DNA from 2 places in the Streptomyces sp. GbtcB6 genome. Region 2 is predicted to be linked to the other one. Evidence: riboswitches for the same ligand, from Rfam matches in the RefSeq annotation. Region 2 holds a riboswitch; the other holds the start of a gene.
The links. Region 2 has a riboswitch for S-adenosylmethionine ahead of thrC (threonine synthase). Riboswitches for the same ligand answer to the same signal wherever they lie in the genome.

Region 1: another riboswitch for S-adenosylmethionine. It lies ahead of KVT45_RS58555 (putative leader peptide); the one in region 2 lies ahead of thrC (threonine synthase).

Annotation. Positions count from the first base shown of each region.
Region 1 is NZ_JAGXJL010000071.1:24,115-29,454, forward strand. It holds gene KVT45_RS49415 (ABC transporter permease) at 1-930, opposite strand, end outside; gene KVT45_RS49420 (ABC transporter substrate-binding protein) at 934-2,553, opposite strand; gene KVT45_RS58555 (putative leader peptide) at 2,782-2,898, opposite strand; SAM riboswitch class IV at 2,932-3,045, opposite strand; gene KVT45_RS49425 (MFS transporter) at 3,386-4,792, shown strand; gene egtA (ergothioneine biosynthesis glutamate--cysteine ligase EgtA) at 5,015-5,340, shown strand, end outside.
Region 2 is NZ_JAGXJL010000005.1:192,774-198,113, forward strand. It holds gene KVT45_RS11260 (extracellular solute-binding protein) at 1-61, shown strand, start outside; gene KVT45_RS11265 (DUF3263 domain-containing protein) at 79-312, shown strand; gene otsB (trehalose-phosphatase) at 392-1,243, shown strand; gene KVT45_RS11275 (trehalose-6-phosphate synthase) at 1,330-2,769, opposite strand; gene KVT45_RS11280 (glucosyl-3-phosphoglycerate synthase) at 2,864-3,808, opposite strand; SAM riboswitch class I at 3,966-4,119, shown strand; gene thrC (threonine synthase) at 4,138-5,340, shown strand, end outside.

The DNA of each region.
Region 1 (5,340 bases), on a different contig from region 2:
CACCACGATCCGCGGGTCCAGCAGCGGATAGACGAGGTCGACGAGCAGGTTCGTCACCACGAAGATCAGCGCCCCGAACACCACCACCCCCTGGACCAGCGGGATGTCCTGCACCGTGACCGCCGCCGCGGTCACCCGGCCCAGGCCGTCGCGGGAGAACACCGTCTCCACGACCACCGAACCGGCGATCAGCTGCCCGACCAGCAGACCCACGACCGTCAGCGCCGGCAGCGACGCGTTGCGCAGCGCATGCCGCAGATGCACCCGCCACCGGCCGGCCCCCTTGGCCCGCGCGGTCTCCACATAGGCCTGGTCCAGCGCGGTGAGCAGGCTCTTCGCCAGCACCTGGGCGACCTGCGCGCCGGTCGGCACCGCCAGCGTCAGGGCCGGCAGCACCAGGCCGCGCAGCCCGTCGTTGCCGAACGCGGGGAACCAGTGCAGCTTGAACGAGAACGCCTCGACGAGCAGCAGCCCCACCCAGAACGTCGGGACCGACACCCCCAACGGGGGCAGCGACAACAGCAGTTGCCGCAGCCACCGCCGCGAGGTGTACGTCGCCAGCACCGCGAGCCCGCCGCCGAGGACCACGGCCAGCAGCAGCGCGGCACCGGTCAGCTGGAGGGTCTGCGGCAGTGCGTCGGCCAGCGTGGCGGTGACCGGGCGGCCCGTGGAGACGGCGTCGCCGAAGTCCCCGCGCACCGCCCGGCCCAGGTACTCCGCGTACTGCACCAGCACCGGCTTGTCGAAGCCGTACTCGTGCCGCAGCTCGGCGAGTTGGGCCGGATCGACCTGCCCCGTGTCCAACCCGGCACCCGCCATCGCGGAGACCGGGTCACCGGGCAGGAAATCCAGCACCAGGAACGACACCGTGTACGCCGCCCACAACACGCCGACGGCCTGCGCCAGCCGTTTGATCACATAGCGGCGCATCCGCTAGCCGATCCAGGTGTCGTGCAGCTGGACGCGGCTGCCGGAGTCGAACGTGAGGTCGTGCACCTTGTTCGAGACACCCAGCTGGGTCTGGAGCTCCACCACCGGCACGTCGTACGCGTTCCGCACGATCAGCTGCTGCGTCTCGGTGACCAGCTGCCTGCGCTTCGCGGTGTCCGTGGTCGCGGCCTGCCGCGACAGCGCTGTGTCCAGCGAACTGGCGGGCAGGTGGTAGAAGTTGGCCAGCTGGGTGGAGAAGGAGCTGCGCAGGATGTCCGGGTCGGCGCGGGTCGTGTTCCCCCACACCACGTCGAAGTCACCGGACTGGAGCGTGGTGGCGAACTGGGTGACCGGAAGCTGCTTGAGCACCACGTCGATCCCGACGGCCTTCAGCTGCTGCTGGACCAGCTCCAGCGCGGGCTGGTTGGTGGCCGCGTTCGGGAACCAGGTGATGGTCAGGCTCAGCTTCTTGCCGTCCTTGGCGCGGATGCCGTCACCGCCGGCCTTCCAACCGGCCGCGTCCAGCAGGGACTTGGCCTTGGCCGCGTCGAAGGCGAGGTCCGCGGAGAGGTCGGTGTAGTCGGGTGTGGTGTGCGCCAGGATGCTGGTCGCCGGCTGGGTGCCGGTCGGGAAGACGGTGTCGGCGATCTGCTTCCGGTCGACGGCGGCCAGAATCGCCTGCCGCACCTTCGCGTCCTGCAGCAGGGGCCGCGAGTTGTTGAGCCCCAGGCCGAACACCACGCCGGGGTTGGCCCGGCTCTGGAGGGTGACCTGGCCGCCCTTGAGCGCCGCCTCGTTGGCCTTGCCGACGCTGCTGATGGCGTCCACCTGCCCGGACTGGAGACTGCCGGCTCGCACCCCCGCCTCGGGCACGACCTTGAACACCAGCTTGTCCAGGTAGGCCTCGCCCTTCTTCGACCAGAGCGAGGAGCCCCAGTCGTACCCGGTCCGCTTGTCCAGGGTGATCGACTGGTTCTGCACGTACTGCTTGAGCACGAACGGCCCGGACCCGACCACTCCGTCGCTGCACTTCTGCTGCGGGCTCTTCTTGACGCTCGCCGAGGACTCGATGCCCAGCGAGTGGGTCGAAGTCGCCTGCAGGAACTGGGCGTTGGGCTGCTTGAAGGTCACCTTGACGGTGAGCGGGTCGACCACGGCGGTGCTCTTGACGCCGCTCAGGTAGCCCTCGGCGAGGGTGCCCAGGGCGCCGAGCTCCGGCACCGCGTCGAAGTTGTCCTTGACCACCTGCGCGGTCAGCTTCGAGCCGTCGCTGAAGGTGACCCCGGACCGCAGGTGGAACGTGAACGTCGTCGCGTCGGCGCTGATGTCCCAGCTCTTGGCCAGCCACGGCACGATCTTGCCGGTCTTGGGGTCCTGGTCGGTCAGGGAGTCCACGATCTGGCGCACCGAGTAGATGGTGTCGTTGCTGCCGACCTGCTGCGGATCCACGCAGCCGGCGTCGGAGCCCACCGCGAAGGTCAGGGTGCCGCCGGACTTCGCCGGGCCGCTTCCGCCGCCGGAGGCGTCGTCGCCCGAACCGCACGCGGTCAGCAGGACGCTGGTGGTCAGGAGCGCGGCCAGGGGCGCCCATCGGGAGGGTCTGAAATCCGGGAGTGCTGTCACGGAGGGAGTTCTCCTACTCGTGTCACCAAGGCGCGGGGTGCCGGGCTACGGGCGCGAGGCACGGCCGCGCAGGGGCGTGCGGCCCGGCCGGATCTGCCCCGGCCGGGGAAGCGCTGTGCAGAGACAGGGGGTTGGCAGGTGGACGGCATCGCGAACCGGTGCCGAGAGGAAGGACGGCGCGAAGGGCCGGCGCCGGCGACGGAGGTCAGCCGGCGGCGGGCGGGCTCGTCAGACCCGACAGAAGCAGCTGGTCGAGCGCTTCAGATCGATGTGGCGCCGACGCGAGAGCCTGGAGTACGCCGTGGCGTCGGTGAGGGAGACCGCAGGGTCATCGCTGTGCCGCATGCCGCTCCTCCCCGTCTCCGGCCCCGTCACGGGGCCACGCGCTTGCGGGAGTCATCGGTGACCCCGCCGGGCTTTCACCTGGAGCACCCCACCGCGCGGGAGGGTTGCCGGTCAGCGAGCCAGGGCTTGACGCTGACACTCAATGCCGTTGGCGATCGTACGGATCGGTTTTGTCGTACGTCAATGCCCCACCGGGGCGCCCCATTTGAGAACACGGGGCCGTCTCACGTGCCGGGACGCCTGGTGGACGCACCCTGTGCCGTGTGCTTTGATCCGGCCATGGAGACCGCAGGTCAGGCACGGACCGTGCTGCTCGACCCGTTCTGGGCGGGCCGCCGCGCCGATCAGTTCGACCAGACCTGTCGCTGACCACTCGCTCCCTTCAGCTCCCTTCAGCCCCTTCTCGGCCCGCGAACCGCCGCGCCCACGCGCCGCCGCGTACCCCGGCTCCCTCCCCCCCCCGTACCGCCCGGTCGGAAAGAGATTCATGGCCGTCAACAGCACTGCTCCGACAGGGGTGTTCGCCGCGCTGCGGGTCCGTGACTACCGGATCTACTGGAGCACGGGCCTGGTGTCCAACATCGGCAGCGCCATGCAGGGTGTCGCGCTGGACTGGTTCGTCCTGACGCTCACCCACAGCGGAACCGCGCTCGGCTGGGTCGCCGGGCTCCAGTTCGCCCCCGTGCTGCTGTTCGGCCTGTGGGGCGGGGTCGTCGCCGACCGGTACGACCGCCGGACCCTTCTCCTGTGGACCCAGACGCTGTACGCGGTGCAGGCACTGCTCCTGACGGTCATCGTGTTCTCCGGCCATGCCGCGCTGTGGCTGCTGTACGTCCTGTCCTTCGCGTTGGGCTGCGTGTTCACGGTGGAGAACCCGGCACGCCTGTCCTTCGTCACCGAACTGGTCGGCCGGGCTCTGATCCCGAAGGCGGCGGGCCTGAACATCCTGTCCCTGAACGCCGCCCGCCTGGTCGGTCCGGCGATCGCCGGTGTGCTGATCGGGGCGATCGGAACCGGGTGGGTCTTCGCCCTGAACGCCGTGTCCTTCACCGTCGTCCTCGCGGGTCTGCTGTCGATCCGGCCACGGGCGCGGGCGACGCGCGCCGTCCCCCGACCGGCGTGGACGGGGGCGGGTGCGGAGGGGCTGCGCTATGTGGCGGCCCGGCCCGAACTCGTCGGCGTGTTCACCATCTTCGGCCTGGTCGCCACCTTCGCGGTCAACTTCCCCACCACGCTGACCCTGTTCGCCGGGCGCGTCTTCGACGTCGGCTCCCGGGGACTCGGCCTCATGAACACCGCGCTGGCCGTCGGCACCGTCTGCGGGACGATCGCCGCGACGCGCGGTGTCTCGCCCCGGGTACGGACGGTCGTCGCCGGCGCGCTGTTGTTCGGCGGCTTCGAGGCACTGGCGGCGGTCATGCCCACCTACCCCGCCTTCCTCGCCCTGCTGCTGCCCACCGGCTTCACGTTGATGACGTTGAACACGGCGGTGAGCGCCTTCGTCCAGTCGGAGGTGAGCGACGCCATGCGGGGCCGGGTGATGGCGGTCTACACGGTGATCTCGATGGGCGGCAGCCCGGTCGGCGCCCCCGTCATCGGCTGGGTCTCCCAGCACGCGGGGGTGCGCCGGGGGCTGGCCGTGGGCGCCGCCACGGCCGTCCTGGCCGCGCTCGGCGTGGCGCTGTGGCTGGCGCGGACGACTCGCTCGGCGCCCGCCCCGGCCGTGCCACCCGCTTCGGCCCCGCCGCCTGCCCGCACCGCACCGCCCGCCCCGGCCGGACCGCCGGTCTCCCGGTCCGCGTCTGCGTCTGCGACGGCGCCGACCGGCCGCTCGCCGTCCCCCGGTCACCCGCCGGCACGCGAACCGTCCACCGGAGGAACCTCCCACGACTGACCACCGCACCGGACTTCCGCGTCGGCGGAGTGGCGCCCGTCCGGCTGAGCGCGTCCCGGGGACTTCCGCATTGCCCGTTGCGGGATGCCGCATGCCCAGTCGTCTGGAAAGTGCGCCCTTGTCATGACAGGGCGGGACGGCGGACTCTTGCAGCAGGCACGGTGGTACGCGTAGCGGACGTCGGATCCCCGACGGCCCTGAGGCGGCTCAGGAGGCCCGCGGATGTCGGTTTCACCGGAGTGCGGCGTTGATGGTCCTGCTGTCACCGAGCACGAGGCGGAGGCGCTGGTCGAGGGAATCTGCTTCAAGACGGGCCCGCCGCGCAGCGTCGGGGTCGAAGTGGAGTGGCTTGTGCACCGGGAACGTGCGCCGCACGACTCCGTGGGCCGGGAAGACCTGGAAGCGGCCCACGCCGACCTGCGAACCCTGCCGCTGACGTCCGGGCTGAGCGTCGAGCCCGGCGGTCAGGTGGAGCTGAGTTCCCGGCCGGCCCCGTCGCTGGCCCAGTGCGTCTCGGAGGTCTCCGCCGATCTGGCTGCCGTGCGCAC
Region 2 (5,340 bases):
CCTCACCCGGATCCAGGCCGAGGCGGCGACGGCCGACAGCCGTACGACCGGGACCGGCTGAGCGCTACCGTTCTTGCCATGGACCGGCAAGAACTGGGCGAGCGCGAGCAGGCCATCCTCGCCCTCGAACGCCGGGGCTTCCCCAGCCCCGGCGCGAAGGAACGCGCGATACGCGAGGAACTGGACCTGGCTCCGGTGCGCTACTACCAGCTCCTGAACGCCCTGCTGGACGACGAGCGGGCCCTGGCCCACGACCCGGTGACGGTGAACAGGCTGCGGAGGGTGCGGGAGGCGCGGCGGGGGGAGCGTTGACTCGATCTGCGGGCCGGTGGGGGCTTGGCGCGCAGTTCCCCGCGCCCCTATCGGGGCGCTGCTCGGATACTGTCGGCTCATGGGAACCCACATCACGGAACCCCTCCCGACGCCGCGCACCCAGGCCGGTCGCGACGGCCTCGCCGCTCTCCTCGCGCAGCCCCGCTCCGCCCTCGTCGGCCTCGACTTCGACGGCACCCTCGCGCCGATCGTCGCCGACCCCGAGCAGGCCCGGGCCCACCCGGACGCCGTACCGGTCCTGGCCGCCCTCGCCCCGAAGGTGGCCGCCGTCGCCGTCGTCACCGGCCGCCCGGCCGAGGTGGCCGTCCGCTACGGCGGCTTCGCCGGCGTGCCCGGCCTGGAACACCTCGTCGTCCTCGGCCACTACGGCACCGAACGCTGGGACGCGGCGACCGGCGAGATCACCGCACCGCCCCCGCACCCCGGCATCGCCGCCGTCCGCGCCGAACTCCCCGCCCTCCTCGACCGCGCCGGAGCCTCGCAAGGCACCTGGATCGAGGAGAAGGGCCGGGCGATCGCGGTCCACACCCGCCGCGCCGCCGACCCCCAGGCCACCTTCGAATCCCTCCGCGCCCCCCTCACCGACCTGGCCACCCGGCACGCCCTGATCGTCGAACCGGGCCGCCTGGTCCTGGAACTCCGCCCCCCGGGCATGGACAAGGGCGTCGCACTCGGCGAGTACGCAAGGCACATCGCCGCAGGCGCAGTCCTCTACGCAGGCGACGACCTGGGCGACATCCCCGCCTTCGCCGCCGTGGAGAAACTCCGCACGGAAGGCGTCCCCGGCCTCCTGGTATGCAGCGGCAGCACAGAAGTAACAGAGCTCGCAGACCGAGCAGACGTGGTGACGGACGGCCCGGAAGGAGTAGTACGACTGCTCAGAAGCCTGGCTGCCCTGAGCGCCCCGTAGCCGTAGCGCGCCCCTTTAGGGGCGCGGGGAACTGCGCGACCAGCCCCCACCGGCCCGCAGCCGAACCCCTACCCGATCTACCCGATCTACCCGCCCAACGCCTCAAGCTGCTCAAGAAACCACCGCGCCGGAGGCAACGCCGTAGCCGCCTCGGCCAACCTCTTGCAGCGCTCCGCCCGCTCCTCCACCGGCACAGCCAGCGCCAGCGCCAACGCATCGGCCGTCCCCCCGATGTCGTACGGGTTCACGACGACCGCGTCCTCGCCCAGCTCCTCGTACGCCCCCGCCTCCCGCGACAGCACCAGCACACACCCCTCGTCCGACACCACGGGGATCTCTTTCGCCACCAGGTTCATGCCGTCCCGGATCGGGTTCACCAGCGCCACGTCGGCCAGCCGGTACGCCGCCAGCGACCGTGCGAAGTCGTCCTTGACGTGCAGCACCACCGGCGTCCAAACCGCCGTTCCGTAAGCGGCGTTGATCTCGTCCGCCACTCGCCGCACTTCCGCCGTGTAGTCGCGGTACACGGACAGGTCCTGCCGTGACGGGTACGCGAACGCGACATGGACCACCCGTTCCCGCCACTCGGGGTGGTCGTCGAGCAGCTGCCGGTACGCCAGCAGCCCCCGCACGATGTTCTTCGACAGCTCCGTTCGGTCGACGCGGACGATCGTCTTCCGCCCCTCGCCGCCGATCTCCTCGCGCAGCGCCCGCATCCGCTCGTCCACGTCCGGCTCGTGCGACCGCTTCCGCAGGAAGTCCGCGTCGGCCCCCAGCCCGTGCACCCCGATCCGGGTCCCGCCGGAGGCCGGATCGGCGGCCGGGATCCCAGGGCCCAGCACCGTGTGACAGCAGTCGACGAACGCGTCCGCCCACCGCCGCGTCAGGAACGCCGCGTGATCGGCGCCCAGGATCCCGCCCAGCAGCTCCGCCGCGATGTCGTCGGGGAGGAGGCGGAAGTAGTCCGGCGGTGCCCAGGGGGTGTGGGAGAAGTGGCCGATCCGCAGGTCGGGGCGGAGCCGGCGCAGCATCCGCGGGGCCAGTGCCAGGTGGTAGTCCTGGATGACCACCACCGCACCCTCCGCCGCCTCCTGCGCCAGTGCCTCCGCGAACGCCCGGTTGTAGGCCTGGTACGACCCCCACTGCCGCCGGAACTCCGCGTCGAAGACGGGCTCCAGCGGGGTCTGGTAGAGCATGTGGTGGACGAACCAGAGGACCGAGTTCGCGATGCCGTTGTACGCGTCGGCGAACACGTCCGCGTCGATGTCGAGCATCCGGACCTGCTGCCCACCGGTGTCCCCGGCCGGCAGCCGGCCGCCCTCGGCCCGCCGTACCGCCTCCCGGTCGCCGTCGCTCAGCGCCGCGCACACCCACACCGCGTTCGCGTCCGGCCCGATGGCCGACAGCCCCGAGACCAGCCCGCCGCCGCCCCTCCTGGCGTGCAGCGAACCGTCTTCGCGCAGGTCGTACGAGACCGGGCCGCGGTTCGAGGCGACCAGCACCTCGGCACCGCCGGTGGAAGCCATGGGGGAAGCCATACGCGTCAACCTAGCCCGGCCCGTAAACGCTCAAACGTACGGCCACCCCCGACGCGCCGCCGTATACGGCCGTACGACGAAGTCACGCCACCTTGCGCTCGGCGTACTCCGCGATCTCCGCCATCGGCGGCCGTTCCTCCGTGTCCACCGAGTAGGTGCGCGGCTCGAAGCCGTCCTCGCCCCGTTCGAACTGGGTGAGGGAGGGGCGGATCAGGTGGCCGCGGGCCAGCCGCAGCTGGGCCGTGCGGTAGATCGCGGCGGACATCCGGCCGAGGGCCTGGCCGTCCTGGTGGCGGTGCTTGCGGACGCCCACGTCGACCTGCGCCAGCGCACTGAGCCCCACCAGGTGCAGGGCGTCGACCAGCATGCCCAGCTCCACGCCGTAGCCGACCGGGAAGGGGAGCTGTTCGAGGAGCGAGCGGCGGGCCGCGTACTCGCCGCCGAGCGGCTGGACGAAGCCGGCCAGCTGGGGCCAGTGCATGTTCAGCAGCGGGCGGGCCATCAGCTCGGTGACCCGGCCGCCCTGTCCGGCGGCGCCGCCGAGCGGGCGGTCGTACATCGCCTTGACCAGGTCCACGTCCGGGTCGGTCAGCAGCGGGCCGACGATCCCGGTGACGAAGTCGGAGGAGAAGTCCCGCAGGTCGGCGTCGATGAAGCAGACGATGTCCCCGGAGGTGACCAGGAGAGAGCGCCAGAGCACCTCGCCCTTGCCGGGGACGGCGGGGATGCGGGGCAGGATCGAGTCGCGGTGCACGACGCGCGCGCCGGCCGCCGCGGCGACGGCCGCCGTGCGGTCGGTGGAGCCGGAGTCGACGACCACGATCTCGTCGACGAGCGGCACCTGCTGCATGAGGTCGTGACGGATGATCGCGACGATGTCGCCGACGGTCTCCTCCTCGTTGAGCGCGGGCAGCACGACGCTGACCGTCTGCCCGGAGGACCGTTTCGCGGCCATGATCCGGTGCAGAGGGCGATCGGTTACGGACCAGGAGCGGGTGGCCAGCCAGCGCTCGACTTCTTCCAGCACGGTCAGCGGCTCCTCACTGTCACGGTCACACGGCGAGGTGTGATCCATCTCGCGGTTCGGACGACTCACTCAACTGTCCTGGCCTTCGGTTACAGTCTTGAACAACGCCGATGACCATCGCATGTCCTGGGGTCACCCGGCGTTGACAACCACATACCGCTCATCCAGAGGGGCAGAGGGAAACGGCCCGTTGAAGCCCCGGCAACCCTCCAGTCGGTACTCGTAGATCACTGTCGATCATCGCGAGGCTCCCGGCTAGGGAAGGTGCCAAATCCGTCTCACGGCGAGATGCGTCGTGAGGAAGATGAGGAGAAAGGGCCTCGCCTCACATGGCTGTGCAGACTGTTGCAAGCGCCACCGATTCCACCGTAGACCTTGGTCCCGCCGCCGCCCTGAGCTGCCGCGAGTGCGGTCACCGCGTTCCGCTCGGCCCGCTGTTCGCCTGCGAGGAGTGTTTCGGCCCGCTGGAGATCGCGTACGACTTCTCGGCCTACGACACCGAGGAGCTCCGCAAGCAGATCGAAGCGGGTCCCGCGAACATCTGGCGCTACGCGCCGCTGCTGCCCGTCCCCGCGGACGTGGCGACCAAGCCGAACATCAACCCCGGCTGGACCAAGCTCGTCAAGGCCGACAACCTGGCTCGTGAGCTCGGGGTGACCGGCGGCCTGTACGTGAAGGACGACTCCGGCAACCCGACGCACTCCTTCAAGGACCGCGTCGTCGCCCAGGCCGTCGAGGCCGCCCGCGCCTTCGGCTACACCACTCTCTCCTGCTCCTCCACCGGCAACCTGGCCGGCGCGGTCGGTGCCGCCGCCGCCCGGGCCGGCTTCCGCTCCTGCGTGTTCATTCCGCACGACCTGGAGCAGGGCAAGGTCGTCATGGCCGCGATCTACGGCGGCGAGCTCGTCGGCATCGAGGGCAACTACGACGACGTGAACCGTTTCTGCTCCGAGCTGATCGGCGACTCGGCCGGCGAGGGCTGGGGCTTCGTCAACGTCAACCTGCGGCCGTACTACGCGGAGGGCTCCAAGACCCTGGCGTACGAGATCTGCGAGCAGCTCGGCTGGCAGATCCCGGACCAGCTGGTCATCCCGATCGCCTCCGGCTCGCAGCTCACGAAGATCGACAAGGGTCTGCAGGAGCTGATCAAGCTCGGGCTCGTCGAGGACAAGCCGTACAAGATCTTCGGTGCCCAGGCCGAGGGGTGCTCGCCGGTGTCGGTGGCCTACAAGGAGGGCCACGACGTGGTCCGCCCGCAGAAGCCGAACACCATCGCCAAGTCCCTCGCCATCGGCAACCCGGCCGACGGCCCGTACGTCCTCGACATCGCGCGGCGCACCGGCGGCGCGGTGGAGGACGTCACCGACGAGCAGGTCGTCGACGCGATCAAGCTGCTCGCGCGGACCGAGGGAATCTTCGCGGAAACCGCCGGCGGGGTGACGGTTGGAGTCACCAAGAAGCTCATTGAGAATGGGTTGATCGATCCGGCGAAGTCGGTTGTTGTACTCAACACCGGTGATGGACTGAAGACG